4 regions of the Streptomyces sp. NPDC052043 genome follow, and region 1 is predicted to be linked to each of the others. Evidence: riboswitches for the same ligand, from Rfam matches in the RefSeq annotation. Region 1 holds a riboswitch; each other region holds the start of a gene.
What was found. A riboswitch is a leader RNA that binds a small molecule or an ion and turns the genes downstream of it on or off. The one in region 1 is predicted to bind cyclic di-AMP.
Positions count from the first base shown of each region.

Region 2: it holds a riboswitch for cyclic di-AMP, as region 1 does, so the genes downstream of both, ACIHCX_RS19085 (M23 family metallopeptidase) here and ACIHCX_RS05240 (M23 family metallopeptidase) in region 1, are expected to answer to the same signal.
Region 3: it holds a riboswitch for cyclic di-AMP, as region 1 does, so the genes downstream of both, ACIHCX_RS02005 (NlpC/P60 family protein) here and ACIHCX_RS05240 (M23 family metallopeptidase) in region 1, are expected to answer to the same signal.
Region 4: it holds a riboswitch for cyclic di-AMP, as region 1 does, so the genes downstream of both, ACIHCX_RS25105 (transglycosylase SLT domain-containing protein) here and ACIHCX_RS05240 (M23 family metallopeptidase) in region 1, are expected to answer to the same signal.

Region 1 is NZ_JBIUBT010000002.1:102,294-109,593, reverse strand. Features, by position in the region: gene ACIHCX_RS05250 (GNAT family N-acetyltransferase) at 1-2,131, opposite strand, end outside; gene ACIHCX_RS05245 (HPr family phosphocarrier protein) at 2,307-2,588, shown strand; gene ACIHCX_RS05240 (M23 family metallopeptidase) at 2,665-3,420, opposite strand; cyclic di-AMP (ydaO/yuaA leader) riboswitch at 3,433-3,590, opposite strand; gene ACIHCX_RS05235 (M16 family metallopeptidase) at 3,826-5,214, opposite strand; gene ACIHCX_RS05230 (M16 family metallopeptidase) at 5,211-6,584, opposite strand; gene ACIHCX_RS05225 (DNA topoisomerase (ATP-hydrolyzing) subunit A) at 6,906-7,300, shown strand, end outside.
Region 2 is NZ_JBIUBT010000006.1:471,362-478,661, forward strand. Features, by position in the region: gene ACIHCX_RS19070 (APC family permease) at 1-112, shown strand, start outside; gene ACIHCX_RS19075 (dihydrofolate reductase family protein) at 257-1,387, shown strand; tRNA gene ACIHCX_RS19080 (tRNA-Met) at 1,488-1,561, shown strand; cyclic di-AMP (ydaO/yuaA leader) riboswitch at 1,811-1,968, shown strand; gene ACIHCX_RS19085 (M23 family metallopeptidase) at 1,980-3,035, shown strand; gene ACIHCX_RS19090 (aldo/keto reductase) at 3,173-4,117, shown strand; gene ACIHCX_RS19095 (PrsW family intramembrane metalloprotease) at 4,149-5,525, opposite strand; gene trmB (tRNA (guanosine(46)-N7)-methyltransferase TrmB) at 5,545-6,387, opposite strand; gene lhgO (L-2-hydroxyglutarate oxidase) at 6,456-7,300, opposite strand, start outside.
Region 3 is NZ_JBIUBT010000001.1:444,536-451,835, forward strand. Features, by position in the region: gene ACIHCX_RS02000 (class II glutamine amidotransferase) at 1-771, opposite strand, end outside; gene ACIHCX_RS02005 (NlpC/P60 family protein) at 938-2,152, opposite strand; cyclic di-AMP (ydaO/yuaA leader) riboswitch at 2,160-2,341, opposite strand; gene ACIHCX_RS02010 (bifunctional [glutamine synthetase] adenylyltransferase/[glutamine synthetase]-adenylyl-L-tyrosine phosphorylase) at 2,632-5,628, shown strand; gene ACIHCX_RS02015 (phosphatase PAP2 family protein) at 5,679-6,530, opposite strand; gene ACIHCX_RS02020 (LacI family DNA-binding transcriptional regulator) at 6,606-7,300, opposite strand, start outside.
Region 4 is NZ_JBIUBT010000010.1:196,781-204,080, forward strand. Features, by position in the region: gene ACIHCX_RS25085 (ABC transporter permease) at 1-516, opposite strand, end outside; gene ACIHCX_RS25090 (ABC transporter ATP-binding protein) at 503-1,447, opposite strand; gene ACIHCX_RS25095 (outer membrane lipoprotein carrier protein LolA) at 1,480-2,706, opposite strand; gene ACIHCX_RS25100 (polyprenyl synthetase family protein) at 3,035-4,045, opposite strand; cyclic di-AMP (ydaO/yuaA leader) riboswitch at 4,530-4,717, shown strand; gene ACIHCX_RS25105 (transglycosylase SLT domain-containing protein) at 4,723-5,223, shown strand; gene ACIHCX_RS25110 (HAD family hydrolase) at 5,251-6,054, opposite strand; gene ACIHCX_RS25115 (ATP-grasp domain-containing protein) at 6,150-7,300, opposite strand, start outside.

The DNA.
Region 1 (7,300 bases):
GCTGCGGTCCTGTGCCTGCCTTCGGGCCCGTGCCGGTCTCCGGGTTCGGGTCGGCCAGGGAGGCCGCGTCCACCTGGTGGGTCGGCTCCGGCCCGAGGCCCGCGCCCGCCCGCGGTCCCGCGCCGGGCTCAGGGCCCGCAGGGGAAGCCGCGCTCGCCCGGTGGCCCGGGCCGGCCGGGGAGGACGGGGAAGACGGGGTGGGCCGGGGGGTCGTCGGCGGTGGGAGCAGGGGGGTCGCTCCCGGCTGGGGTCCCGGGCCGGGCGGCGGGGCGGTGCTGGTGGCGGCGGACAGGGCCTCCGCCAGCCCGCCGAACTCGACGTGCACGACCAGGACCGGCTTGCCTGGCACCTCCTGCGCGGCCGAGCGCAGCGCCTCGGCCAGGGCGGCGTTCTCGGCGGCCCCCTCCCCCAGCGCCGGTATCAGCGTGACGACCACCGCGTCGGTGGTCTCGTCGGCGAGCGCCCGGGACAACGCGATCCGGAAGTCCTCCGCCGAGGCCCCCGTCGTCAGGTCCCGCGGCGGCTGGGGGCGCAGCCCCTCCGCGAGACAGCGGTCGTAGGTCAGCACGCCCAGCGACTCGGAGTTGCCGAGGATCGCCACGCGCGGCCCCGGCGGCAGCGGCTGCCGGGCGAGCAGCAGGCCGGTGTCGACCAGTTCGGTGATGGTATCGACCCGGATCACACCGGCCTGCCGCAGCAGCGCGGACACCGTCGCGTGCGGCAGCCGCGTCGCCCGTACCGCGTGCCCCTGCGGGGCGGAGCCCGCGCTCTGCACCACGACCAGCGGCTTCACCGCCGCCGTGCGCCGGGCCAGGCGGGTGAACTTGCGCGGGTTGCCGATGGACTCCAGGTACATCAGGGCGACGTCAGTGTCGGGGTCGTCGTACCAGAACTGCATGACGTCGTTGCCGGAGACGTCCGCCCTGTTGCCGGCGGACACGAAGGTCGACACGCCCGTGACCCCGGTGACCCCGCCGCCGCGCCGGTGCAGCCGGGACAGCAGCGCGATGCCGATGGCCCCGGACTGGGCGAACAGACCGATGCGGCCGGGCCGCGGCAGCTCGGGGGCGAGGGAGGCGTTCAGCCGGACGTCCGGCGAGGTGTTGATGATCCCGAAGGTGTTGGGCCCGATGATCCGCATGCCGTACGTCCGCGCCTGTCGCACGAGCGCGCGCTGCCGCTCACGTCCCTCGGGGCCGCTCTCCGCGTAGCCCGCGGAGATCACGACGAGGCCCTGCACGCCGTGCTCGCCGCACTCGGCGACGGCGTCCGGGACGTGCTCGGCCGGCACGGCGACGACGGCGAGGTCCACGGGCCCGTCGATGTCCCGCACCGAGCGGTGGGCGGGCACCCCGTCGATCTCCTCGCGGTCCTCGCCGAAGGCCCGGTTCACGGCGTGCAGCCGGCCCGTGAACCCGGCGTCGCGGATGTTGTCGAGGATGCCGCGGCCCACGCCGCCGCGCGCGCGGCCCACGCCGATGACGGCGACCGAGCCGGGCGCCAGGAGCCGCCGTACCGACCGGCCCTCGGCCCGCTGCTCCCGTGCGCGCTGCACGGCCAGCGAGCGGTCGGTCGGCTCGATGTCGAACTCCAGGCGTACGACGCCGTCCTCGAAGCTGCGCTTCTGGGTGTACCCGGCGTCCGTGAACACCTTGATCATCTTGGTGTTGGCCGGAAGCACCTCGGCGGTGAAGCGGCGGATGCCACGCTCGCGGGCGACGGCCGCGATGTGCTCCAGGAGCGCGGAGGCGACCCCGCGTCCCTGGTGGGCGTCCTGCACCAGGAAGGCGACCTCGGCCTCGTCGGAGGGCGCCGAGGCGGGCATGCCGTCCACGCCGACGCGGTCGTAGCGTACGGTGGCGATGAACTCGCCGCCGACCGTGGCCGCGAGTCCCACCCGATCCACGAAGTCGTGGTGCGTGAAGCGGTGGACGTCCTTCGCGGACAGACGCGGGTAGGGCGCGAAGAAGCGGTAATACTTGGACTCGTCCGACACCTGTTCGTAGAAGCTGACCAGATGGTCGGCGTCGTCGGCGGTGATGGGGCGGATCCTCGCGGTGCCGCCGTCGCGCAGCACCACGTCGGCCTCCCAGTGGGCGGGGTACGCGTGCCGGTCCGGCGAGGTCTGCATGCGCCCCAGCGTACGGCTCGCGTCCGACAGCGGCGCGAGGCAGTCTGTGGAGGACACCCATCGGACCGAGGCCGCGGTCCGATGCCACCCGGAGCGGCGCACGCGCCGCTCCGGACCTGTTCCACATATGGAAAACTGGTCTAGACAACCCTGATCACCTGAAGGGCAGCAACACATGGCTGAGCGCCGCGTCAACGTCGGCTGGGCCGAGGGTCTCCACGCCCGCCCCGCCTCCATCTTCGTCCGGGCCGCCACGGCCGCAGGCATCCCCGTGACGATCGCCAAGGCCGACGGCACGCCCGTCAACGCGGCCTCCATGCTGGCCGTGCTCGGCCTCGGCGCCGAGGGCGGCGAGGAGATCGTCCTGGCCTCCGACGCCGACGGCGCGGACGCCGCGCTGGACCGGCTGGCCAAGCTGGTCGCCGAGGGGCTCGAGGAGCTTCCCGAGACGGTCTGACCGGCAGGACCGGTGAAGCACCGAAGCCGTGCCGCCCCGTCCGGGCGGCACGGCTTCGCCGCGTCGGCGCAGGGAATCAGACGTGGACGCCGTGCTTGCGGAGGTAGGCCACGGGGTCGACGTCGGAGCCGTAGTCCGGGGTCGTACGGGCCTCGAAGTGCAGGTGCGGTCCGGTGACGTTGCCGGTCGCGCCGGACAGGCCGATCCGCTGGCCGGGGACGACCCGCTGGCCCACGGAGACCGCGATGGACGACAGGTGCCCGTACTGGGTGTACATGCCGTCGGCCATCCTGATCACGACCTGGTTGCCGTACGCCCCGCCCCAGCCGGCGTCGACGACGGTGCCGAGGCCGACCGCGTGCACGGGGGTGCCGCTCGCGGCGTGGAAGTCGACACCGGTGTGGGTGCCGGAGGACCAGAGGGAGCCACCGACCCGGTAGCCGGTCGATATGTAGGAGTCGAGGATCGGCGTCACGAAGGCGTTGAGGCGCTTGCGCTCGGCCTCGCGGGCGGCGCGGGCCTTGGCCTCGCGCTCCTTCGCCGCCCCCTCCGCGGCCTTCTTGCGCGCGACCGCCTCGGCCTGCTTGCGCGCGGCGGCCCGGTGCTGGGCGACGGCCTGGGCCTCGATCTTCTCGGCGACGCTGTCGCCCAGGGTGACGACCGGGGTGAGGCCGGTGTCCTCGAGGGCGGGAACGTCCGCGGCGAGGGCCGGGGCGGCGAGGGTGCCGATGACACCGGTGGTGGCCAGGGCCGCGACGCCCGCCGCGCGGGCGGTGGTGCGGTGCATCCGGCTCGGCCGTCGGTGCTTCCCGGCGGCACGGGTGAACGCCATGGAGACGTGGGTCCTTTCCTTCCCTGTCGCCTACCGGGTTAGCTGACGGGTTCGGAGCAGGAAGGTCTCCTACGGCGCCGCGCGTCGCGCTGACGGCCGATTCACCCCAGGGACGGTGGGTCCCCGGCTCCCCTGGCTCGCGCCGTACGGGGACTCGGCGATGACTGTCCGGTGCCGCGGACGCGGCGCACTGCCCGACGAACAGCCGGACCGACGCTAGACGGGGCCGCTTTCAATCCCCAAACGGATCAGATGTTTTGTAGCGCACACCACAGGGCAGACAGGCGATCTCCCCCTCAATTCGGACAACACCAGGACAACACAGGGCCCTGGTGACGCTTCGGTCACCAGGGCCCTGTGCGCGCGTGTGCCCCTCGCCGCGCTCGGCGGCGGCGAGGCGGGCCTCTACTCGGCCGCGACGACGACGACCCGGCCGACGCCCAGGGCCTCGACGGGCTCCTTGATCTGCGCCGCGTCACCGACGAGGACCGTCACCAGACGGTCCACCGGGAACGCGTTGACGACGGCCGCGGTGGCCTCCACCGTGCCGGTCGCGGCGAGCTGCTGGTAGAGCGTCGCCTGGTAGTCGTCGGGCAGGTGCTGCTCGACCTGGTCGGCCAGCGTGCCGGCCACGGCGGCCGCCGTCTCGTACTTCAGCGGCGCCACACCGACGAGGTTCTGCACAGCGACGTCCCGCTCGGCGTCGGTGAGGCCCTCCGCGGCGAGCTTGCGCAACACCGTGAACAGGTCGTCCAGGGCCGGGCCGGTGTTCGGGGTGTCGACCGAGCCGCTGATGGCAAGCATCGCGGCGCCCGACCCGTCGGGGGCCGACCGCAGCACCTGACCGAACGCCCGCACCCCGTAGGTGTATCCCTTCTCCTCGCGCAGGACGCGGTCCAGGCGGGAGGTGAGGGTGCCGCCGAGGCAGTAGGTGCCGAGCACCTGGGCGGGCCACACGCGGTCGTGCCGGTCGGGACCGATCCGCCCGATGAGCAACTGCGTCTGGACGGCGCCGGGCCGGTCCACGATGACCACACGGCCGGTGTCGTCGGCGGTCACCGGCGGCACGGGCCGCGGCTTGGCGGGCAAGGCGGTCCAGGCGCCCAGGGTCCGGCTCAGCAGCTCGTCGAGGTCGACGCCGGTGAGGTCGCCGACGACCACGGCGGTGGCCGTGGCCGGGCGCACGTGCCGGTCGTAGAAGGCGCGCACGGCCGCCGCGTCGATGGCGCCGACCGTCTCCTCGGTGCCCTGGCGCGGACGCGACATGCGCGCGTCGGCCGGGAAGAGCTCCTTGGACAGCTCCTTGGCGGCGCGGCGGGCCGGGTTGGCCAGCTCGTGCGGGATCTCGTCGAGCCGGTTGCGCACCAGCCGCTCGACCTCGGAGTCGGCGAACGCCGGCGCCCTGAGGGCGTCGGACAGCAGGCCGAGACCCTTGGCCAGGCGGGAGGCCGGGACTTCCAGGCTCAGCCGTACGCCGGGGTGGTCGGCGTGCGCGTCGAGGGTGGCACCGGCGCGCTCCAGCTCGGCGGCGAACTCCTCGGCGGAGTGCTGGTCGGTGCCCTCGGAGAAGGCCCGCGCCATGATCGTGGCGACGCCGTCCAGACTGGCCGGCTCCGCGTCCAGGGGTGCGTCAAGGAGCACCTCGACGGCGACGACCTGCTGGCCGGGGCGGTGACAGCGCAGCACCGTCAGGCCGTTGTCCAGCGTCCCGCGCTCGGGTGCGGGGAACGCCCACGGCTTGGCCGCGCCGGCCCGGGGCTGGGGGTGGAACTCCATCGTGGCGAGCTCGGTCACTTCGCCGCCTCCTCGGTCTCGTCGGTGGCCGCGGCGTCCGCGTCCTGGGCGTCGTCCTGCGCGTCGGCGGTGGTCGGCTCGTAGACGAGCACCGCGCGGTTGTCGGGGCGCAGACGGGACTTGGCGACCTCCTGAACCTCCTCGGGCGTCACCTCCAGGACGCGCTTGACGGCGGTCAGGGCGAGCTGCGGGTCGCCGAACAGGACGGCGTAGCGGCACAGTTCGTCGGCGCGGCCGGCGACCGTACCGAGGCGGTCCAGCCACTCGCGCTCCAGCTGGGCCTGGGCGCGCTCCATCTCCTCGGCCGTCGGGCCCTGTTCGGCGAACCGGGCGAGCTCCTCGTCGATGGCCGACTCGATGACGGGGACCTCGACGTCGCCGGAGGTCTTCACGTCCAGCCAGCCCAGGGAGGGCGCGCCGGCCAGCCGCAGCAGTCCGAAGCCGGCCGCGACGGCCGTACGGTCGCGGCGCACCAGCCGGTTGTAGAGCCGGGAGGACTCGCCGCCACCGAGGATGGTGAGCGCCAGGTCGGCCGCGTCGGACGCGCGCGTGCCGTCGTGCGGCAGCCGGTAGGCGGCCATCAGGGCGCGGGCCGGGACCTCCTCCTCGACGACCTCGCGCAGCTGCCCGCCGATGACCTCGGGCAGGGAGCCGTCGCGGGGCTCGGGCTTGCCGTCGTGGGACGCGATGGAGCCGAAGTACTTCTCGACCCAGGCGAGCGTCTGCTCCGGGTCGATGTCGCCGACGACCGACAGGACGGCGTTGTTCGGCGCGTAGTACGTGCGGAAGAACGCGCGCGCGTCCTCCAGGGTGGCCGCGTCCAGGTCCGCCATGGACCCGATCGGCGTGTGGTGGTACGGGTGGCCCTCCGGGTAGGCGAGGGCGGTCAGCCGCTCGAAGGCGGTGCCGTAGGGGACGTTGTCGTAGCGCTGGCGGCGCTCGTTCTTGACGACGTCGCGCTGGTTCTCCATGGACTCGTCGTCCAGCGCCGCGAGCAGGGAGCCCATGCGGTCGGCCTCCAGCCAGAGGGCGAGCTCCAGCTGGTGGGCGGGCATGGTCTCGAAGTAGTTGGTGCGCTCGAAGCTGGTGGTGCCGTTGAGCGAGCCGCCCGCGCCCTGCACCAGCTCGAAGTGGCCGTTGCCCTTGACCTGGGCGGAGCCCTGGAACATCAGGTGCTCGAAAAGGTGAGCCAGGCCGGTGCGTCCCTTGACCTCGTGGCGCGAGCCGACGTCGTACCAGAGGCACACCGCCGCGACCGGGGTCAGGTGGTCCTCGGAGAGCACCACGCGCAGGCCGTTGGCCAGCCGGTGCTCGGTCGCTGTCAGGCCGCCGGATCCTGCTTCGGCTGCGGCCGTGTGACCCTTGGGCATGTACGTCCCTTCGATCGCGGTGGCGGTCTGCGAACCGCCCTTTTCCTGCCGGTCCTGCCACTGTATGCAAGCGTGTGGACCCCTGGCGAAGTTCCCACGGTCCGTACGCCGAGAGCGAGACGGAAAGCGACGCGCCCCGGCGGCACCCGGGAGCGGGACGGGTCGCGAGGACGGGCGCGGACGGGCGGGAGGGCGGCCCGGAGGCCGGACGGGACCCCGGAACGCGCCCTGTGGGGACGGGGCGTGGTCCGGGTTGTCAGCCGGGCGGTCCACAATGGTCGGCGTCAGATCCCGTCACGCTTCAGCAAGGAGCCGGCAGCGATGGCCCGCCGCAGCACGAAGACCCCGCCGCCCGACGACTCGTACGAGGAGAGAATCCTCGACATCGACGTCGTCGACGAGATGCAGGGCTCCTTCCTCGAGTACGCGTACTCGGTCATCTACTCCCGCGCGTTGCCGGACGCCCGGGACGGACTCAAGCCGGTGCACCGCCGCATCGTCTACCAGATGAACGAGATGGGCCTGCGTCCCGACCGCGGCTACGTGAAGTGCGCCCGCGTCGTCGGCGAGGTCATGGGCAAGCTGCACCCGCACGGCGACGCGTCGATCTACGACGCCCTGGTGCGTCTGACCCAGCCCTTCTCGATGCGCGTCCCCCTGGTCGACGGCCACGGCAACTTCGGCTCGCTGGGCAACGACGACCCGCCGGCCGCCAT
Region 2 (7,300 bases), on a different contig from region 1:
CTGGCAGCGGCTTCTGCAGAACCAGCGCGGCGTCGTCCTGGACCGCGCCGTGCGCCGCCACACCGACGCCGTCATCTGCCGGCTGCGGTTCCGCGTCCACCTCGAGCACTGACCATCGCCGAGACCACTGCCCCGCACCGACCGGTGCGCGGCCCGCCCGCGTCGTGTGCGCGGCTCCGCCACGGTGGTGCCCCGTCTCCGATCGGCGGTGTCGGTCAGACTGGAAGCGAGTCCGCCGTCGAGAGAGAGGGCGTCGATGCCCCACCCGTACGTCCTGCTGTCCGCCGCCGTCTCGCTCGACGGCTACCTGGACGACACCGGCCCCGAGCGCCTGCTGCTCTCCAGCCCCGCCGACTTCGACCGGGTCGACGAGGTACGGGCGTCGGCCGACGCGATCCTGATCGGCGCCGGCACCCTGCGGGCGGACAACCCGCGGCTGCTGGTGAACTCGCCCGAACGGCGGGCCGCCCGTCGCGCCGCCGGGAAGCCGGAGTACCCGCTGAAGGTCGCGGTCAGCGCCTCCGGCGAGCTGGACCCCCGGGCGCCCTTCTGGCACACCGGCGGCGAGAAGGTCCTCTACACGACCGACGAGGGCGCGCTGCGGCTGCGACGCGCGGGCCTGGCCGCCGACGTCGTGCCGCTGGGCGCCGAACTCGGCTGGCCCCGGCTGCTCGAGCACCTGCACGACGTACGCGGGGTGCGCCGGCTCATGGTCGAGGGCGGCGGGACGATCCACACACAGCTGCTCCAGCAGCGGCTCGCGGACGAGGTGCAGCTCGTGCTCGCCCCCCTGTTCGTGGGGGACCCCGGCGCGCCCCGGCTGTTCGGGCCCGGGGGCTACCAGGGCGGGCGGCTGCGGCTGGTGGAGACGCGGACCATCGAGGACGTCGTCCTCGTGCGCTACGAACCCACCGCCCCCGGCCCCGCCGGCCGCGCCGCCCCGGCCGACCGGCACTGGCTCCGGATCGCCTGCGAACTGGCGGCCCACTGCCCGCCGTCCAGGACGGCGTTCAGCGTGGGCGCCGTGGTGGTCGCCGCCGACGGGACCGAACTCGCCCGCGGGTACTCGCGGGAGGGGGGCGACCCGGTCGTGCACGCCGAGGAGGCGGCCCTGGCCAAGGTCGACCCGGCGGATCCGCGACTGCCGGAGGCCACGGTGTACAGCAGCCTGGAGCCGTGCGCCCGCCGCGCCTCCCGGCCGCGTCCGTGCGCCCGGCTGATTCTGGACGCCGGGGTGCGACGGGTGGTGACGGCGTGGCGGGAGCCGGACACGTTCGTCGAGGGTGCCGACGGGACCGGGGTGCTGGCGGCCGGGGGCGCGGACGTCGTCGTGGTGCCGGAGTTCGAGGAACGGGCCAGGGAACCGAACCGGCATCTGCTCGGCTGAGCGGGACCTCGTCGCACGGCCGGGAACCGGGTGACGGACGGCGTGGAAGTGAGCTGGGTGCGAGCAGCCCCGCGGATGGCATATACTGGTGACACAACGACGCGGGGTGGAGCAGCTCGGTAGCTCGCTGGGCTCATAACCCAGAGGTCGCAGGTTCAAATCCTGTCCCCGCTACTGAAACTCAGGGCCGGAATCTGATCAATGGATTCCGGCCCTGAGTGTTTGGCGGACGTGCGGGTTCTCCGGCACAGGCGCGGACTCTCCCGTATGTGGAGTCAACTCGTCCGGTTTTCGGTGCTCATGGACCATAAGGTCGGGCCGCGAGGTGGAGCGATCAAGCCGAACGGCTTGGAATACAGGCCCCGGGTCTATTAACGTTCGATAACGCAGCACGGTCGTCCCAGCCGTCACAAGAGGCGGCTCCGTGCGCGCACGCCGAATCCCGCAAGGGAACCGGGGAACCACTAACTTGGGGTGAATCGGGCGTAACTGCCGTGTTTCGCATGGCTTGTTTACGCGCGTAGGAGACCTTCCCGCTCCGAACCCGTCAGCTAACCCGGTAGGCGAGACGGAAGGAAAGGAGTACGCCTTCGTGGCGTCCAACCCGCCTGCTCCGGAAGCCCCGTTCACGCCGAGCCGGCAGTACGGAGAGACCTTCGGCTACGACAGCCGCCGCGCCGACGAGGGCCCCTGGGAGGAGTGGAACCCCACCGCGGATTCCGTCCGTCCCGTGCGCGGCCGGCACCGCGTCGCCAAGCAGCGCGGCGGCGGACTCGCCCGCAGCTCCACCGTTCTCGGCGTCGGTGTCATCGCCGCCGTCGGCGCGGGCGGCATGGCCAGCGCCAACAGCGCCAAGCCGCCGGTGTCCATCTCGCTGCCCGATCTGCCCTCCGTGGGCTCCCTGTTCGACCACTCCTCCGACGCCCCCGAGGGCTCGTCGACCGCGCTCAGCAGCGTCGGCGTGACCACCGCCGAGGCCGAGGGCGGGACCGCGGACGCCGGCGAGGTGCTGCGCAACCGGATCATGGCGCAGGCCGAGCAGCAGCAGGTCCAGATCGAGGCCAAGGCCCAGGCGGACGCCGAGGCCGCCGCCACCAAGGAGGCAGCCCAGGCCGCCTCGAAGGCGGCCGAGGAGGCCGAGGCCAAGGCCACCGCCGCGAAGCAGAAGGCGGAGGAGGAGGCCAAGCGGAAGGCCGAGGAAGCCAAGCGGAAGGCCGAGGAGGCGCGGCTGGCCGAGCTGGCCAAGCAGTACACGCTGCCCACCTCCTCGTACACGATCACCTCCACCTTCGGTCAGGCCGGCTCCATGTGGTCCTCCGGCTACCACACCGGCCTCGACTTCGCGGCGCCCACGGGCACCCTGCTCAAGGCGATCCACACCGGCACCATCACCGAGGCCGGCTGGGCCGGCGCCTACGGCTACCGCACGATCCTCACCCTCGACGACGGCACCGAGCTCTGGTACTGCCACCAGTCGTCGATCAACGTCAGCGTCGGCCAGCAGGTCAACACGGGCGACGTGATCGGCCGCGTGGGCGCCACCGGCAACGTCACCGGGCCCCACCTGCACCTGGAGGTCCACCCGGGCGGCGACGCCACCGGCATCGACCCCGGGGTGTGGCTGCGCGACAAGGGCCTCACCCCCTGACGCACACGCCCCACCCCGCGACGTACGCGGACCGGTCTCACCCCTGACGAGACCGTGAGGCCGGTTTGCGCAACTTTTGCGGCCGGACGCGGCCCGGTGAGGAATGGGCCGCTCCGGCGCGGTTGTTGATGTTGCACATGACTTCTCTACGCAAACTGGGTTCGTCCGATCTCGAGGTCTTCCCGCTCGCCCTCGGCGGCAACGTCTTCGGCTGGACCGCCGGCCAGGAGCAGTCCTTCGCCGTCCTCGACGCCTACACGGCCGCCGGAGGCAACTTCGTCGACACCGCCGACTCCTACTCCGCGTGGATCGAGGGCAACCACGGCGGCGAGTCCGAGACGATCATCGGCAGGTGGCTCAAGGAGCGCGGCAATCGCTCCGACGTCGTCATCGCCACCAAGGTCAGCCAGCACCCCGACTACCAGGGGCTGAGCGCCGCCAACATCAAGGCCGCGGCCGACGCCTCCCTCCGGCGCCTGGGTACGGACCACATCGACCTTTACTACACGCACTTCGACCGGCCGGACGTCCCCGTCGAGGAGATCATCGGCGCGCTCGACGAGCTGGTCAGGGCGGGCAAGGTGCGGCACATCGCCGCCTCCAACATCTCCGCCGAGCGCCTCCAGGAGTCCCTGGACCTCTCCGAGCGCGAGGGTCTGGCCCGGTACGTGGCGCTCCAGCCGCACTACAACCTGGTCTCGCGCGACACCTACGAAGGCGGGCTCCAGAACGTCGCCGAGCGGTCCGGCCTGGCCGCCGTCCCGTACTTCGCGCTCGCCTCCGGCTTCCTGACCGGCAAGTACCGGCCCGGTACGACGGTGGACAGCGCGCGGGCGCAGGGCGCGGCCAAGCACCTCGAGACCGAGCGGGGCCGCAACGTCCTCGCGGCCCTGGACGAGGTCGCACGGGCCCATGACGCCGAGGTCGCCACGGTGGCCCTGGCCTGGCTCGCCGCACAGCCGACGGTGGCCGCCCCGATCGCCTCGGCGCGGACGGTGGAACAGCTCCCGGCACTGCTCGGGGTCGCCGAGCTGCGGCTCACGGACGAGGAGCTCGGAAAGCTGACGCGGGCGTCGGCGTAGCTCCCCGTCCCCCGGGACGGAACAGCCGGCGCTACGGCTGTGTCCGGTACGGGTTGTACGCGGGGGACGGCGTCAGGTGCGCGGGGTACGGCGTCGCCGGTCCGTACGGCGGCCCGTACGACCCGTGCCCCAGCGGCCGCGGGTGCACCCCGTACACGCCGTACACCCCGTACCCGGGCCAGGGTGGCGCGGCCATGGGCGTGGTCATCCTGGCCGCGTGGTCCAGCGCGGGCTGCGCCACCTCCCGCCTGCGCCACAGCTCGCGCAGCAGCTCCCGCTCCCGTACGGCGAAGTCGGCCCCGGCCCGTCCCCGGCGCCCCCGGTGCCGGAGGCAGGCCAGCTGGGTCGCGTACACCTCGTACTGGGCGACCGTCCGCGCCGCCTGCCTGCCGAGGTGGCGCCGGGCGTGCTCGCGGGCCAGCCTGCGCGCCCGCATGGAGGCCAGGGCGAACGGTTCGGCCGGGGTGAGCCAGCCGGCGGCGGTGTACGCGGGCAGCTCCTCGCGCACGGTCCTCAGCTCGCGCTGCCGGGTCCAGACGACCAGCCAGGTCAGCAGGCCGAACGCGGGCACCATGATGGCGGCGTACACCGCGAGGAAGCCGTACTCGCCGAAGGTCGCCGAGCCGTTCCACAGGGCGTGCATGCCCATCGCGAGCAGCAGCCCGGCCGGCGGCGGCAGCAGGCGCCGCAGCCGACGGCCCCCGGACGTCGCGGCGATGCCGAAGCCGATGCCGGTGAGCACGGTGAACATCGGGTGCGCGAACGGCGACATGACGACGCGGACGAAGAAGGTCGCCGCGGTGACGGAGGCGATGCCCCGGTCACCGGTGAGCTGGTCGGCGCCGAAGGCGTTGCCGAGGTAGAGGATGTTCTCGGTGAACGCGAAGCCGGTCGCGGTCACCCCGGCGATGACGACCCCGTCGACGACGCCGGTGAAGTCGCGCCTGCGGAAGAGGAAGACCAGCAGGACGGCGGCGGCCTTCGCGGACTCCTCCACGACCGGCGCTATCACGGTCGCGCCCAGGGTGTCCGCGCCCGCGGGGTCGGCGGTCGCCGTGGCGATCCAGTGGGTGGCGAAACTGTTGGCGACGATCGCGATCAGGGCCGCCGCGCAGGCGCCCCAGGCGAAGGCGAACACCAGGTTCCGCCAGGGGGCGGGCTCGACCCGGTCCAGCCAGCGGAAGGCGGCCGTCAGCAGCGGTACGGGCAGTACCGCGAGACCGAGCCCGACGAGGAACCCCTCGGTGCCGGTCTGCCGGCGCACGAGGGCGAGGATGACGAGCCCGGAGAGGGCGAGCAGGGTGACGAGGGCGCCGTACCGGACCCATCGCCGCTGCCACCAGTGCGCGTGGCGGGAGGTGCCGCCGGGGGCACCGGGAGGTGTCGGGTACGGGGGGCAGGCGGCCACGGCATCGGCCCTCACGAGGTCACTGTGGATGCTGGTTTTCGTGTGGCACGCGACGGAAGAGCAGGTCGTTCACCACATGGCCCTTCTCCAGTCCCTGGCCCTCGAAACGGGTCAGCGGCCGGAAGTCGGGACGCGGCGCGAAACCGCCGTCGGCCCGGGTGTTCTCGAAGTCCGGGTGCGCGGTCAGCACGTCGAGCATCTGCTGCGCGTACGGCTCCCAGTCCGTCGCGCAGTGCACGATCGCCCCGGGCCTGAGCCGGGCGGCGGCCAGCGTCAGGAACTCCGGCTGGATCAGCCGCCGCTTGTGGTGCCGCTTCTTCGGCCAGGGGTCGGGGAAGTAGACGCGCAGCCCGTCGAGGCTGTCGGGGGCGAGCATCTCGCGCAGCAGGATGATGGCGTCGCCGTTGCCGACGCGGACGTTGCCGAGGCCGTGCTGGTCGGCGAGGCTCAGCAGGTTGCCCTGGCCCGGGGTGTGCACGTCGACGGCGAGGATGTTGGTGTCCGGGTCCTCGGCCGCCATCCGGGCGGTGGCCTCGCCCATGCCGAAGCCGATCTCCAGCACGACCCGGTGCGTGTTCCCGAACAGCTCGGCGAGGTCGATCACCCGCTGTCCGTCGATGTCCAGACCCCGGCTGGGCCACAGCCGCTGCAACGCGTCCGCCTGTCCCGCGGTCACCCGGCTCCGGCGCGGCTGGAAGCTGCGGATCCGCCGCTCGAAGTGCGAGCCGGCCGGATCGGCGACGGGCCCGTCGGGGAAACGCGGCTCGCCCTTGGCCCGGGTGTGCCGCACGGACACGCCCGGCGTGTGCCGGGGCAGCTCACCGGGGGCGGGAGCCTGGGGGGTGTTCAGCGAGTCAGTCACAGTGGGAACGATTTTACGGGGGACCGACACGAACCGGCCGTCGAGGCGGACAGGGCCGCGCACGCCGTTCACGTCGACGCCAGCGCGGACAGGGCACGCCGCGCCACCTCGCGTCCGATCGGCAGCGAGGCGGTCGCCGCGGGGCTGGGCGCGTTGAGCACGTGCACCGCCCGGGGGCCCTCCCGGACCAGGAAGTCGTCCACCAGCGTGCCGTCCCGCAGGACGGCCTGCGCCCGCACTCCGGCGGCGGCCGGCACCAGGTCCTCCTCCCGCACCACGGGCACCAGCCGGCGCACCGCCCGCGTGAAGGCGGCCTTCGACACCGACCGGCGCAGCTCGCCCGCGCCGTACCGCCAGTGCCGGCGGGCGATCCGCCACGACCCGGGCCAGCCCAGCGTCCCCGCCAGCTCCCGCGGCCGTACGACCCCCCATCCGTAGCCCTCGCGGGCCAGCGCCGGAACCGCGTTGGGCCCGACGTGCACGCCGCCGTCGATTCCGCGGGTGAGATGCACACCGAGGAAGGGGAACGCCGGATCGGGCACCGGATACACCAGCCCCCGCACCAGTTCCGGTCGCGTCAGCTCGTAGTACTCCCCGCGGAACGGGACGATCCGCACGCCGGGCTCGTCCCCGGTCAGCCGCGCCACCTCGTCGCAGTACAGCCCCGCGCAGTTGACCAGCACGCGCGCGCGGACGACGTCACCGCTCCCGGTCAGGACGGCCACCCCCCGCTCGGGCCGCCGGTCCACCCGCACCACCCGGGCCCCGTACCGGATCTCCGCGCCGGACGCCTGGGCCAGCTGCCGGGCCACCGCCGCGAAGTCGCAGATCCCCGTCGTCCCCACGTGGATCGCGGCCAGCCCGCGCACCTGCGGCTCGTACTCCTCGATCTGCGCGGGGCCCAGTTCGCGCA
Region 3 (7,300 bases), on a different contig from region 1:
GCCCTCCGGAACCTCGTTCCAGGCGCCGGCGAGGCTGCTGAGGGGCTCCGACACGATCAGGCGGGACTCCTCCGACAGCCCCCGCGGGAACCTGACGTCGGGGTGGAGCACCCGCAGGGCGTCGAAGCGGGTGCTGTAGAAGAGGCTCCGCGAGGCACCTTCGCTGGAGTAGCGGAAGGCCCAGGTCCGGTCGCCGTCGGAGACCGCGACCGTCATCTGGAGCGGGTGCCGCACGCCCTGCTCGCGGCCCGTCCGCTCGACGAACCCCGCCATGCGTGCCACCGCGCCCGGCGGATCGTCGTCGAGGCCGAAGGTGAGGGCCAGGAAGAACATCACCTCGGAGTCCGTCGATCCCTCGATGCGGGAGAAGAGCCCCGGGTCGACGGCCAGGCAGAGTTCCCTCCTGAGCCTGTTGAACTCGTTGATCGCGCCGTTGTGCATCCACATCCACCGGCCGTGGCGGAAGGGATGGCAGTTGGTCTGCTGCACCGCCGTGCCGGTCGAGGCCCGGATGTGGGCGAAGAACAGCGGTGACCGGACGTGCTGCGCTATCTCCCGCAGGTTGCGGTTGTTCCATGCCGGGCCGGTGTCCCGCACGACCGCCGGGCTGTCGGCCTCCGGCGTGTACCAGCCGATGCCGAACCCGTCGCCGTTGGTCGTCTCCACGCCCATCCGCGAGTGCAGGCTCTGGTCGATCAGCGAGTGGTCCGGCTGGTACAGGACGTCATCGAGCAGGACGGGTGTCCCCGCATAGGCAAGCCAACGGCACATGGACGACGCACCTCCACTGTCCGCCCGCACGGCCTCCCGCCTCCGGCAGGTACAAGAACCAGCGTGCGCCGCGGCCCCACCCGCCGCATGCCGACAGGGAAGGGCCCGCGCCTTTCGGCGCGGGCCCTTCCCTGTCCGGTGCCGGCCCAGGCGTCCGGCACGCGCGTCACGCGGGGCGGACGACGCTGTGGATCGGCATGTAGTAGATCGACTCCTCGCGGACGTTCGCGCCCGAGTGCGGGGCGTGGATCATCATGCCGTCGCCGATGTAGATCCCGACGTGGCTGATGTCGTCGTAGAAGAAGACCAGGTCGCCGGGCTGGGCTTCGGAGACGGGGACGGTCGTGCCGACCCCCACCTGGTCCCAGGTGGTGCGCGGCAGCGAGATCCCGGCGGACTTCCAGGCGGCCTGCGTGAGCCCGGAGCAGTCGTACGAGTCGGGGCCGGAGGCGCCCCACACGTACGGCTTGCCCATCTGGGCCCTCGCGAAGTCGATGACCTTGGCGGCCTTGGCGGCATAGCCGGTGCTCGAGCCGGCGCTCGTGCCCGTGCCCGTGCTCGTGCTCGATCCGGCGCTCGTGTCCGCGCCCGTCCCGCTGCTCGTCTGCGCGTCGGAGCTCTTCGCCGCCTGCTCCTGTTGGCGCTTCTTCGCCGCCGCCGCCTCCTCCGCCGCCTGCCGGCGGGCCAGCTCCGCGGCCTTCTGCCGGGCGACCTCCTGCTTCTTCTTCTCGATCGCCGCCAGCCGCGCCTTCTCCTCGGCGGTCAGCGTCGACAGCAGCCGGCGTGCCTCGGCGAGCTTCTGCTGGACGTCCTGCTTGCTGGTCCTCAGCTCGTTCTGCGAGGTGGTCAGCGACTCCAGGATCTTCGCCGCCTCGGTGCGCTTCTTCGCCGTCGCGAGCTGCGCGGTCTGGTAGTCGTCCACGGCCTTCTTCTGCCGCTCGGTGAGCTGGCTCATCAGATGGTCCTGGGCGAAGTACTGCTGGGGGTCCTTCGCGAGCAGCAGCGTCGCGGTGCCGGAGATTCCGCCCGTGCGGTACTGGGCGGCGGCGAACGAGCCGAGCTCGTTCCGCGCCTCGTTCAGCTTCTCGGCACGCTTCGCCACGTCGTCGAGGAGGCCGTTCACGCGCTGGCGCTGCGTGGCGGTTCTCTCCTTCGACGCGTTGTACTTCTCGGTGGCCACTTCGGCCTGGTGGAAGAGGTCGTCGACCCTCTTCTGCACCTCTTCGAGGCTGGGTTTGCCGGGCTGCGCGGGCGCGGCGTTCGCCGTCTGGGACAGCAGGGCCACGGAGGTGAGGGCCGCGGTCGTCAGACCGAGGGCCGGGGACGTGCGCAGTCCGGCGATGCGGGTCGCCGTGGGCCGGGCTTTGCGGTGCGACGCCAAGGGTGGCGACTCCTTCCACGGACCGCCTACCGGGTTAGCTGTCGGGTTCGGGCGGGTGGTCGGAAGGGCTGCCCTACCGTCCCGTGCACGCTGTGGGGGGCGCGTGTACGGGACCGATTCACCCCAGGGATGAGTTGGGTCCCCGGCTCCGGCTGCCGTGAAGCGCACCGGACTCGGCGCAGGCCACCCGTCCCGGCGTTGTTCGCCGGCGGGGGTACGGGGTGCCCGCCGGGCACGCTAGCCAACGCGTGTGACTGCTGTGAAGGTTGGTGCGTGATATGTCCGCTACGTTTTCGTGACTTTCACGGTACGTGTGCGGGTGGCTGCACTCCGGTGGCCACCGGCGTCGGCCTGGAGAAGCACCTGTCGGTTGCCGTCCGGTCTCGGCCGGCGCGGAAGGCGGGTCCGCCGTCAGGGCCCCGGGCCGGGAGTGCGGATAGGCTCTGGCCAGGACGGGCTTGATCCGACGGGAGGCCGGGATGACGGCGCCGGGACGCAGGAGCAGTACCTTCACGCGGCTGCTGCGGCACGGCTTCATCCATGCCTCGGACGCCGAGCGGCTGCTGGAGGGCCCGGACCTCGCCCCGCTCCGGGACGACCCGGTGCTGCTGGAGGCGCTGGGCGCCACCGCCGACCCGGACCTCGCGCTGGGCGGTCTGGTCCGGCTGCTGGAGGCGCAGCCGGAGTCCAAGGCCCGCCGCGAGCTGCTCGACACGCTGATAGCGGCCAAGCCGCTGCGCGACCGGCTGCTCGGCGTGCTCGGCGCCTCCGCCGCGCTCGGCGACCATCTCGCCCGGCACGCCGGCGACTGGCGGGCGCTGGTCACCTACGAGCCGCGCGACCTGCACCCGGGCGTGGAGGAGTTCGAGCAGGGGCTCGCCGAGGCCGGCGACCCGGTCGCGCTGCGCGTCGCCTACCGGCGCTGCCTGCTGTCCATCGCCGCCCGCGACGTGTGCGGCACCACCGATGTCGCCGAGACCGCCGCCGAACTCGCCGACCTCGCCACCGCCACCCTGCGCGCCGCGCTCCGGCTCGCGCGGGCCGCCGCGCCCGAGGACGACGCGCTGTGCCGGCTCGCGGTGATCGCGATGGGCAAGTGCGGCGGCCACGAACTCAACTACGTCTCCGACGTCGACGTGATCTTCGTCGGCGAGGCCGCGGACGGCGCCGACGAGGTCAAGGCCCTGCGCGCCGCGACCGCGCTCGCCTCGCACATGATGCGGATCTGCTCCGAGACGACCGTGGAGGGCTCGATCTGGCCGGTCGACGCCAACCTGCGGCCCGAGGGCCGCAACGGGCCGCTGGTGCGCACCCTCAGCAGCCACGTCGCCTACTACCAGCGGTGGGCCAAGACCTGGGAGTTCCAAGCGCTGCTCAAGGCCCGCCCGGTGGCCGGCGACCTGGAGCTGGGCGGCCAGTACATCGCCGCACTCGACCCGCTGGTCTGGCAGGCCGCCGAGCGCGAGAACTTCGTCGCCGACGTGCAGAAGATGCGCCGCCGCGTCGTCGAGACCATCCCCGTGGCCGAGGTCGAGCGTGAGCTGAAGCTCGGTCCCGGCGGCCTGCGCGACGTCGAATTCGCCGTGCAGCTGCTTCAGTTGGTGCACGGGCGCACCGACCGCTCGCTGCGCAGCGGCTCCACCCTGGACGCGTTGCAGGCGCTGGCCGCCGGCGGGTACGTCGGCCGCGTGGACGCCGTGCAACTCGACGACGCCTACCGGTTCCTGCGCTCCCTGGAGCACCGCATCCAGCTGTTCCGGCTGCGGCGCACCCACCTCGTCCCCGAGGACGAGGCCGATCTGCGCCGGCTCGGACGGTCGCTCGGCCTGCGCAGCGACCCGATCACCGAGCTCACCCGCGAGTGGAAACGGCACACCAGTGTCGTGCGCCGGCTGCACGAGAAGCTGTTCTACCGGCCGCTGCTCGACGCCGTCGCTCAACTCGCTCCCGGAGAGGCCAGGTTGCGGCCGGAGGCCGCGCGGGAGCGGCTGGTCGCGCTCGGGTACGCCGATCCGGCCGCGGCCCTGCGGCACCTGGAGGCGCTGGCCTCCGGCGTCACCAGGAAGGCGGCCATCCAGCGGACCCTGCTGCCCGTGCTGCTGGGGTGGTTCGCGGACTCCGCCGATCCGGACGCCGGGCTGCTGAACTTCCGCAAGGTGTCGGACGCGCTCGGCAAGACCCCCTGGTATCTGCGGCTGCTGCGCGACGAGGGGGCCGCCGCCGAGAACCTCGCCCGGGTGCTGTCGGCCGGGCGGCTCGCCCCCGACCTGCTGATGCGGGCACCGGAGGCCGTGGCCCTGCTGGGGAACGGTGACGCGGGCGGCCTCGAACCGCGCGGGCGCGCCCAGCTGGAGCAGGAGGTCCTCGCCGCCGTCCGCCGTGCCGAGACCGCCGAGCAGGGCGTCACGGCGGCGCGCGGTGTACGGCGGCGGGAGCTGTTCCGTACCGCCGCCGCCGACATCGTCGGCACCTACGGCACCGAGGCCCAGCCCGCCGAGGCGGACCAGGGCGCGCTCGTGGACCGGGTGGGCGGCGCGGTGTCCGACCTGACGGCGGCGACGCTGGCCGGCACCCTGCGGGCGGTCGTGCGCAAGGAGTGGGGGGACACCCTGCCGACCCGGTTCGCGATCATCGGCATGGGACGGTTCGGCGGGCACGAGCTGGGCTACGGCTCGGACGCGGACGTGCTGTTCGTGCACGAGCCGTGGGAGGGCGCTGACGAGCGGGAGGCCGCCGAGGCCGCGTCCCGGGTGGTCGCCGAGCTGCGGCGGCTGCTCCAGGTCCCGAGCGCGGATCCGCCGCTGCTGGTCGACGCGGACCTGCGTCCCGAGGGGAAGTCCGGCCCGCTGGTGCGGACGCTCAGGTCGTACGAGGCGTACTACCGGCGGTGGTCGCTGGTGTGGGAGTCGCAGGCGCTGCTGCGGGCCGAACCGGTGGCAGGGGACGAGGAGCTGGGGCGGCGGTTCGTCGAGCTGGTCGACCCGCTGCGGTATCCGCGCGGCGGGCTGCGCGAGGAGGCGGTGCGGGAGATCCGGCGGCTGAAGGCCCGGATGGAGTCCGAGCGGCTGCCGCGCGGCGCCGATCCCAAGCTGCACACCAAACTGGGACCGGGCGGGCTGTCCGACGTGGAGTGGACGGTGCAGCTGCTCCAGATGCGGCACGCGGCCAAAGTGGCGTCGCTGCGGACCACGCGCACGCGTGAGGCGCTGGCGGCGGCCCGGGAGGCGGGACTGGTGTCCCCGGAGGACGCCTCGACCCTCGACGAGGCGTGGGTGCTGGCCACACGGGTGCGCAACGCGGTGATGCTGGTCCGGGGGCGGGCGGGGGACACGTTCCCCACCGAGCCGCGGGAGCTGGCCGCGGTGGGCCGGTACCTGGGGTACGGGCCGGGGCACGCGGGCGACATGCTTGACGCGTACCGGCGAACGACCCGCCGGGCCCGGGCGGTCATGGAGGAGCTGTTCTACGGCGCGTGAGAGGTGGGGGGGGGGCTGAGGCAGGTCCCCGCCGGTGCCTGGGCCTCCGCCTACGCCTGCGCCGGCCGCAGGGCAGGCGTCCGCCGCGGCAGGGCGTGCGGCAGCGCCCCGTACCAGAGGCGGGCCACCGTGAAGCCGAAGGAGAGGCACAGGACGCCGCCGACCGCGTCGAGCCAGAAGTGGTTGGCGGTGGCGACGATGACGACCAGGGTGGCCACGGGGTAGAGCAAGCCGAGGAGGCGCAGCCACGGGACCGTGCACAGGGCGAAGAGGGTCAGCCCGCACCACAGGGACCAGCCGATGTGCATGGACGGCATCGCGGCGTACTGGTTGGACATGTTCTTCAGGTCGCCGGAGGCCATGGAACCCCAGGTGTGGTGGACCTGGACCGTGTCGACGAAGTGGCCGCCGGTCATCAGGCGCGGGGGCGCCAGCGGGTACAGGTAGTAGCCGAGCAGGGCCACGCCCGTCGTCACGAAGAGGGTGAGCCGGGCCGCCGCGTAGCGGCCGGGGTGCGTGCGGTAGAGCCACACCAGGACGCCGATGGTGACCACGAAGTGCAGTGTCGCGTAGTAGTAGTTCATGCCGATGATCAGCCAAGTCACCGAGTCGACGGCATGGTTGACCGAGTGTTCGACGGCGATGCCGAGCCGGTGCTCGGCGCTCCAGACCCAGTCCGCGTTGCGCAGCGCCTTGGCCTTCTGCTCCGGGACCGCGTTGCGGATCAGCGAGTACGTCCAGTAACTCACCCCGATCAGCAGGATCTCGAACCAGAGCCGCGGGCGACGGGGAGTGCGCAGCCGCTCCAGGACGGTGGGGGCCTGCTCGTCCGTGGCGAGGTGGGGAACGGTCTCTTCCCGGCCTTCCCGGCCATCCCGGCGTGTCACGGTCGAGTCACCCATAGGCACAGAGTCTGCCAGAAAACCGTTCGCCCGCCGGTCATCCCCCGGTCGGGTTCCCGTCGCATGTCCTCCGTCTCAAGGACGACGGCGGTCCCCGGGGGCCGAGGCGGTCGAACCGCGCACCACCAGTTCCGGCATGAACACGAACTCGCTGTGCGGCGCGGGCGTCCCGCCGATCTCCTCGAGCAGCGTGCGCACCGCCGCCTGGCCCATCGCCGGCACCGGCTTGCGGATCGTCGTCAGGGGCGGGTCGGTGAACGCGATCAGGGGGGAGTCGTCGAAGCCCACCACGGAGACGTCCCTGGGGACCTCGAGGCCGCGCTGCCGGGCCGCTCGTATCGCGCCGAGCGCCATCATGTCGCTGGCGCAGACGATCGCCGTGCAGTCGCGTTCGATGAGCGCGGTGGCCGCGGCCTGGCCGCCCTCCAGGGTGTAGAGGGAGTGCTGGATCAGCTGCGACTCGATGACGTCCGCGGCCAGGCCCAGCTGGTCCCGCACGGCGCGGACGAAGCCCTCGATCTTGCGCTGGACCGGGACGAAGCGCTTCGGGCCGAGGGCCAGGCCGATGCGGGTGTGCCCCAGGGAGGCGAGGTGGGTGACCGCCAGGGTCATTGCGGCCCGGTCGTCGGGGGAGATGAACGGCGCCTGCACCTTGGGGGAGAAGCCGTCCACGAGGACGTAGGGCACGCCCTGCGCGCGCAGGCGCTCGTAGCGCTCCATGTCGGCCGTGGTGTCCGCGTGCAGACCGGAGACGTAGATGATCCCGGCGA
Region 4 (7,300 bases), on a different contig from region 1:
ATCGCCCAGGGGGAACAGCAACGCGCCCACGAGGAGCGCCGAGACGGCGACCACGAGGGTGGCGACCAGGCAGAAGGCCATCGTCGTGGCGTACTTGGCGAGCAGCAGGCGGGTGCGGCCGGCGGGGGCGACCAGCAGATAGCGCAGGGTGCCCGCGTTCGCCTCCCCGGCGACGGCGTCACCCGCGATCACGCCCACGGCCATCGGCAGGAAGAACGGCAGGGTGGCGGCCAGTGCGGTGAAGACCAGGAACAGTCCGTTGTTGGTGACCTGCGCGATGAACGCCGGTCCCTCGCCGCCCCCGCCGCCGACCGACGAACCGTCCCGCGTCTCGATCCTGACGGCCACCCCGACCAGGACCGGCACACCGGCCAGCACGCCCAGCAGCGCGAGAGTGCGCCAGCGCCGGAAGGTGGTCACCAGCTCGCTGCGCAGCAGTCCGAAGGTCCACAGCGGACCGGGGGCGCGGACGGCCCCGTCCGCGGTCCGCCCCGGCGAGACCTCAGCCCGCGACATCGAAACCCTCCCCCGTGAGTGCCACGAACGCGTCCTCCAGCGAGGCCCGTTCGACCCCGAAGCCGCGGACGCGCACGCCCGCCGTCACCAGCGCGGCGTTCACGTCGGCGAGGTCGCGCTCCGGGGGGTCGCCGGTCACCCGGCCCTCGCCCACGACGACGTCGCCGGCGCCCTGCTCCTTCAGCACGCGGGCCGCCTCCCCCGTGTCGGGCGTGGTCACCACCAGCCGGCCGCGCGCTCCCGCGGCCAGCTCCGCCACGGCGCCCTGGGTGATCAGCCGCCCCTGCGCCATGACCGCCGCATGGCTGCACACCTGCTCGATCTCGTCCAGCAGATGGGAGGAGAGGAACACGGTCGTCCCGTCGGACGCCAACTCCCGGACCAGGGAGCGGATCTCCCGCATGCCCTGCGGGTCGAGACCGTTGGTCGGCTCGTCCAGGACGAGCAGTCTGCGCGGCTGGAGCAGCGCGGCGGCCAGGCCCAGACGCTGTTTCATGCCCAGGGAGTAGGCCTTGGCCTTCTTGCCCGCCGCGGCCGTCAGGCCCACCCGGTCCAGGGCGGCCGCGACCCGGCGGCGCCGGGTGCGGGGGTCGGCGGTCGGGTCGGCGGCGTCGTAGCGCAGCAGATTGTCCCGGCCGGAGAGGAAGCCGTACAGGGCCGGGCCCTCGATGAGCGCGCCGACGTGTGGGAGCACGGTGCGCGAGGACCGGGGCATGGGGCGCCCCAGTACCCGCGCCGTGCCGGACGTGGGCTCGATGAGTCCCATCAGCATGCGGATGGTGGTGGTCTTGCCCGAGCCGTTCGGGCCGAGGAAGCCGAAGACGCTGCCCGCCGGGACGGTCAGGTCGAGGCCGTCGACGGCGAGCTGTCCGCCGCGGTAGCGCTTGGTGAGCCCCCGCGTCTGGATGACGCCGTCGTCCTCTTCGTCCATCGGCTCCCCCGATCCCTCGTGCCCGTCGGTCCTTACTTCCCGGCGTTCGCCGCCTTCACCAGCGTGTCCTTGGTGACGGCACCGACGTACACCTTGCCGTTGTCCGTGATCAGGGCGTTGACCAGGCGGGTGGAGAAGACCGTGCCCTTGCCGAACGTGCCGCTGACCTGGTCGCCGAGCGAGTCGAGGAACCCGCTCAGGTCGCCCTTGCCGGCGGACGACGGGACGCCGCCCTTGGTGCCGGTGTCGAACACGGCGATGGAGTTCCAGCCCTTGCCGAGGACCTTCGGACCGTTCTCGGCCAGGCCCTTCTCCTGCGTACCGGGCTCGTGGAACGGGCGGCCCGGGCCGGTCTTCCGCCCGCTGTCCTTTCCGGCGTCCTTCCTGGCGGCCTTGTCCGCGTCCTTCCCCTCGGTGATCTTCGCGCCCTTGGGCGGGGTGAAGTCGAAGGTCGAGGCGGCCGGCTTGGCGAAGCTGATCCGGGTGAAGCCCGCGTCCAGCACGGCGGCGCCGCCGCTCGCCGGGGTGAGCGTGAACTTCAGCGGCAGCCCGGTCTTGGCGTCCACCGCGATGCTGATCACGCCGACCGTGGTGCCGGAGGCGTGCTTCGGCTCGATGACCAGCCTGTAGGCGTCGCGTCCGGCGACCTGCGCGGTGCCGTCGACCTTCACCGAGGTGGTGTCGTCGACCGACTTCAGGGCCTCGTCGGCGAAGTTCTTGGGCGTGGCGGGGGCCTCGCCCCGGTGCTTGCCGGCGCTGTCGCCCGCGGTGCTGTGGAAGACCTCGTTCGACTTGCTGTCGTAGCCCCAGACGTCCTTGCCGTTGTGGATGAGGCTGTACTCGGCGGCGCTCTCGATCAGCGAGACCTTCTGCCGGTCCTCGCCGTCGGACGCGACGCGCAGGGTGTGCGTGCCGGAGGCCAGCTCGGGCAGCTTTGACGCCGGGTCAGCCGACGAACCGTCACCACCCCTGGCCGCGCCGGAGGCCAGGCCGCTCTCCAGGCCGCCGAGGTTCGGCAGGCCGAGGTCCGTGCTGACCTTGACGGTGCCGGACAGGTGCTGGACGTCCGACTGGGCGATTTTCTCTATGAGTTGCTGTGCGCTGATCTTCGGCAGGTCGGGGTCGCCGGACGCGGCGAGTGCCGGGACGAGCCCGATGGTCGCCGCCGCCACCCCCACCACCGTGACCGGGACGACGTAGCGCGCGGCCTTGCGGCGCCCCGCGCGCAGGTCGTCGGCTTCGGATCCGTTCGGTGCCATGTGTGCCCTACCTCCGTCTTCGGCGGCGGCTGTCCTTCTGCACGGGGATGTCACCCTCAGCCGCCATTCTCACCCAGATCGGTGAGGAGTGGTGTGTGGTCCGTGGTGTCCATCTGACCAAATCGGCCGGGTGAAAGCGTCAGACCGCGGAGCCAACTCCGTGTACGCCTGCGGTATGACACGCGAAGGGCGACGCCTCCCCCACCCCGTAGGGGTCAGGGTGGAGAGCGCCGCTCGAAGGGGCCGCCCGGCGGGGGCCGCCCGGCGGGGGTGTCCGGCGGGGGTGTCCGGCGGGGGTGTCCGGTGAGGTCGCGGAGCCGGACAGGCGTCAGCCGGCCCGGTGCACCACCGCGTCGCAGAGCTGGAGCAGCGCGGCCTTCGCGTCGCACTCCCGCAGCGGCGCCAGCGCGGCCCGCGCCTCCTCGGCGTAGCGCACGGTGTCCCGGCGGGCCTGCTCCAGTGCCGGGTGCACCCGCAGCGCCGCCAGCGCCTGAGCGTGCCGCGCGTCGTCGGTCAGGTCGGAGTCCAGCAGCTCGCACAGGGCGGTGTCCTCGGGCAGCCCCAGCCGGGCCGCGCGCTCGCGCAGCCGCAGCACCGGCAGCGTGGCGATGCCCTCGCGCAGATCGGTGCCGGGCGTCTTGCCCGACTCACGCGAGTCGGAGGCGATGTCCAGGACGTCGTCCGCCAGCTGGAAGGCGACGCCCAGCCGCTCGCCGTACTGCGTCAGCACGTCCACGACCGTCTCGTCGGCGCCGGACATCATCGCGCCGAACCGGCACGACACCGCCACCAGCGATCCGGTCTTGCCGCCCAGCACGTCCAGGTAGTGGTCGACCGGGTCCCGGCCGTCCTGCGGCCCGGCGGTCTCCAGGATCTGCCCGGTGACCAGCCGCTCGAACGCCACGGCCTGCACCCGCACGGCCTCCGGGCCGAGATCGGCGAGGATCTGCGAGGCCCGGGCGAACAGGAAGTCGCCGGTCAGGACCGCGACGGAGTTGCCCCAGCGGGTGTTGGCGCTGGCCACCCCGCGGCGCACGGCGGCCTCGTCCATCACGTCGTCGTGATAGAGGGTCGCCAGGTGGGTCAGCTCCACCACCACGGCCGACGGCACGATCCCCGGCGCGTACCGGTCCCCGAACTGGGACGCGAGCATCACGAGCAGCGGCCGGAACCGCTTCCCACCAGCCCTGACGAGGTGCTGGGCGGCCCCCGTGATGAACGGGACCTCACTCTTGGTGGCTTCGAGCAGCCCTTCCTCGACAGCCGCCAATCCGGCCTGGACATCGGCTTCGAGAGCCTGGTCCCGCACGGTCAGCCCGAATGGCCCGACGACGGTCACGAGGGGTCTCCTGTCTGCTGGTGTCTGCTGGGATTACACGGTTTGTCGATAGGTCGCTGCCCTCACTCAAGTCAGCGTATCCGGTCACGTTTCGATCACCGATATCGCCCACCTATACGGGTCAGGCCACATCACCCGACGTGACCACCGTCACGCACCCGCCCCACGGCTCCCTCCGCGCTCACCCATGCGGTCCGATTTGCCCCTATTAGGGTTTCAATTCTCTTTAGTGGTAATTGCCCGTCAGGCGCCCACCCCGTGAGTTGGGTCACGCCGCCCTCCGTTCACGCCACCCCTCGCACTCCTTCACATTCCCTTTACGCACAGCCGAGTTGAACCCTGGCAGCCACAAAGGATCAAGCACCACATACACGCCGGACCAAGGTCAAATAGGGCGATGTGTGATTCCGGCACTTGTTCGGGACATCTGGTCTCGCATACGTTCCCGGCCATCGGGCGGAACGCCGAATCCTGCCGCCGCCCGTAACCCCAACGACCGAACGAACCATGGCAGGAGCGGGGGACCCAGGTAAGTCGCCGGGCCGGGCTCGTACGTCCTACGTCGTACGCCGCGCCGGAACGGCTCGGGGTGAAGCCGCGCCCTTCGGGGCGCGGCCGGGCACCTCCCCGCCCGAACCCGACAGCTCACCTCGCAGGCGACGGAGAGGAACACCCCCATGCCTGCAAACGGCCAGCGCCGCTCCACCCGTACCGCCCGCCTCGTTCGCGCCCTCGCCGTCACCGGCACCGGCGCAGCAGTCCTCGCCGTGCCGCTGCTCGGCGCGACGACCGCGTCCGCCGCGACCCCGGTCTCGTCCAACGCGACCACCCTCAAGACGGCCTCGAACCTCGGCTACCCGAACAACCTCGACGGCTGGATCCGGGCCTCCCTCCAGGTCATGGCCGAGAAGGGCATCCCGGGCTCCTACAACGGCATCTACCGCAACATCATCCGCGAGTCCTCCGGCAACCCGCGGGCCATCAACCTCTGGGACTCCAACGCGGCCAAGGGCATCCCGTCCAAGGGCCTGCTCCAGGTCATCGACCCGACCTTCAGGGCCTACCACGTGAACGGCACGTCGTGGGACATCTACGACCCGGTCGCCAACATCACGGCCGCCTGCAACTACGCGGCCAAGCGGTACGGCACGATGGACAACGTCTACAGCGCCTACTGACAGGTCCGCTGCCGGCCCACACACCGGCTAGCCAAGCAATCGTTCGAGGACGACGGCGATGCCGTCGTCCTCGTTCGACGTCGTGACCTCGTCGGCCACCGCCTTGAGCTCGGGGTGGGCGTTGGCCATGGCGACCCCCCGGGCGGCCCACCGGAACATCGGGATGTCGTTGGGCATGTCGCCGAAGGCGAGGGCGCTCTCGCGGCCCAGTCCCAGGTGTTCGGCGGCCAGCGCCAGTCCGGTCGCCTTGGTGATGCCGCAGGGTTGGAGTTCGACGGTCCCGGGTCCCGACATGGTGACGGTGGCGAGGGAGCCCACCGCACCGCGGGCCGCCGCCGCCAGCTCGTCGTCGGACAGCACCGGGTGGCGCAGCAGCACCTTGCTGATGGGCGCGCGCCACAGGTCGTCGCGCCGTTCGACCCGTACGGCGGGCAGCGCCGGGTGCGGCATGAGATACCCCGGCTCGATGAGCGTGAGCCCCTCGGCCCCGTCCTGGTCGACCGCGGCGTACACCTCCCCCACCTCCGCCTCGATCTTGCCGAGCGCGGTCTCGGCCTGTTCCCGGTCCAGGGTGACCGACCACAGCAGGCGGTCGCTGCCGGCGTCGTAGAGCTGTGCGCCCTGACCGCACACCGCGAGTCCCGTGGTGCCGAGGACGCCGAGCAGTTCCCGCACCCTCGGCGCCGGCCGTCCGGTCACCACGAGGTGCCGGGCACCGGCGGCCGCCGCCCTCGCGAGCGCGGTGAGGGACCGCTCGGAGACGGTGTCGTCGCCGCGCAGCAGCGTTCCGTCCAGGTCGGTGGCGATGAGGTCGAATGCGAGGGCGGCCATGATCAGAGAATACGGATGCCCCGGCCCGCCGACTCGACCGGAGCCGGACCACCGCGGTGGTCACCGTTTTCCCGGCTCCGTCCCCTCCAACTCCCTTACTGATGAGGGCGCTTGAGCGTGACCGGCGAGGTGGCGCTCGGCCGTGCGTCGCCGCGGGCCGGCCGGCCGGCCGTCGTGCCGCCGCGGCGGTTGGTCCGCCACAGCTGATAGAGGTGCCGGGCGCCCGGCCGCACGAAGCGCGCGAGCATCGTGACGAACGGCAACGGGTCGTCCCCCGCGAACCAGGCCAGCTCCGTGCCGCTCGCCCTCGCCGGCGCGTGCGGCGTCGTGTAGCCGCTGCGACGGTAGGCGAGGAGGGCGGGCAGGTCGATGTTCTCCACGACGTACCGGTGGCCGGCGCGCTGCCCGCCCTCCGGAACGGGGCGGCCGGTCAGGTCGAGGTGCATGGCCCGTACGACGTCCACGCCCGCCCCGCTCTCGAAGAGCCGGAACTGCGCGCCCATCCGCGGATTGAAGTCGAGGAGCTTGTACTGCCCGTCGCGCCGGTCGAAACGCAGGTCGAGGTCGACGATGCCGGTGAAGCCGATCTGCTTGATGAACCGTGCGGCGAGGTCGGCGAGTTCCGGGTTGTCGACGACGTACGCGTTCGCCGTCATACCCGCGTGCGGCGGCCAGGAGCGGACCTTGACACCGGTGAACATCGCCAGCGGGCTGGAGTTCCGGTCGAAGTAGGCGTGCACGATCCAGTCCTCGGCCTCCTCCCGCGGCAGGTACTCCTGGAGGATCACGCCGGGCCGCTCGCCCCAGTCGCGGGCCAGGGCCAGCAGGCCTTCGCGGGTGTTGATCCTCGTGGTGCCGTTCACCGCGGGGCTGCTGCGCCGCACGAACGCCTCGCGGTTCTTGGCCACCACCGGGAAGCGGGTCTTCTCGGCGAACGCCACGATGTCGTCGTACGACTGCGGGAAGGCGGCCGCGGGGCTCGGGATGCCGTGTTCCACGCACAGTTCGTGCAGGCCCTGCTTGCTGGCCAGACGGCGCGGCAGGCAGGGGGCGACGGGCGGGAAGAGGAAGGGGCCCCGGAGCGCGTCCTGGTGCTCGGCGATCAGGACCGCGGCCTCCTCGTCGGTGGGCACCAGGACGGTGGGCCGGCCGATGCGGCGGCCGATCCGCAGCAGGCCCTCCACCAGACGGTCCGCGCCCTCGGTGCCCCTGGTCGGCCAGACGAACGCGCGTTTGAGATAACGGG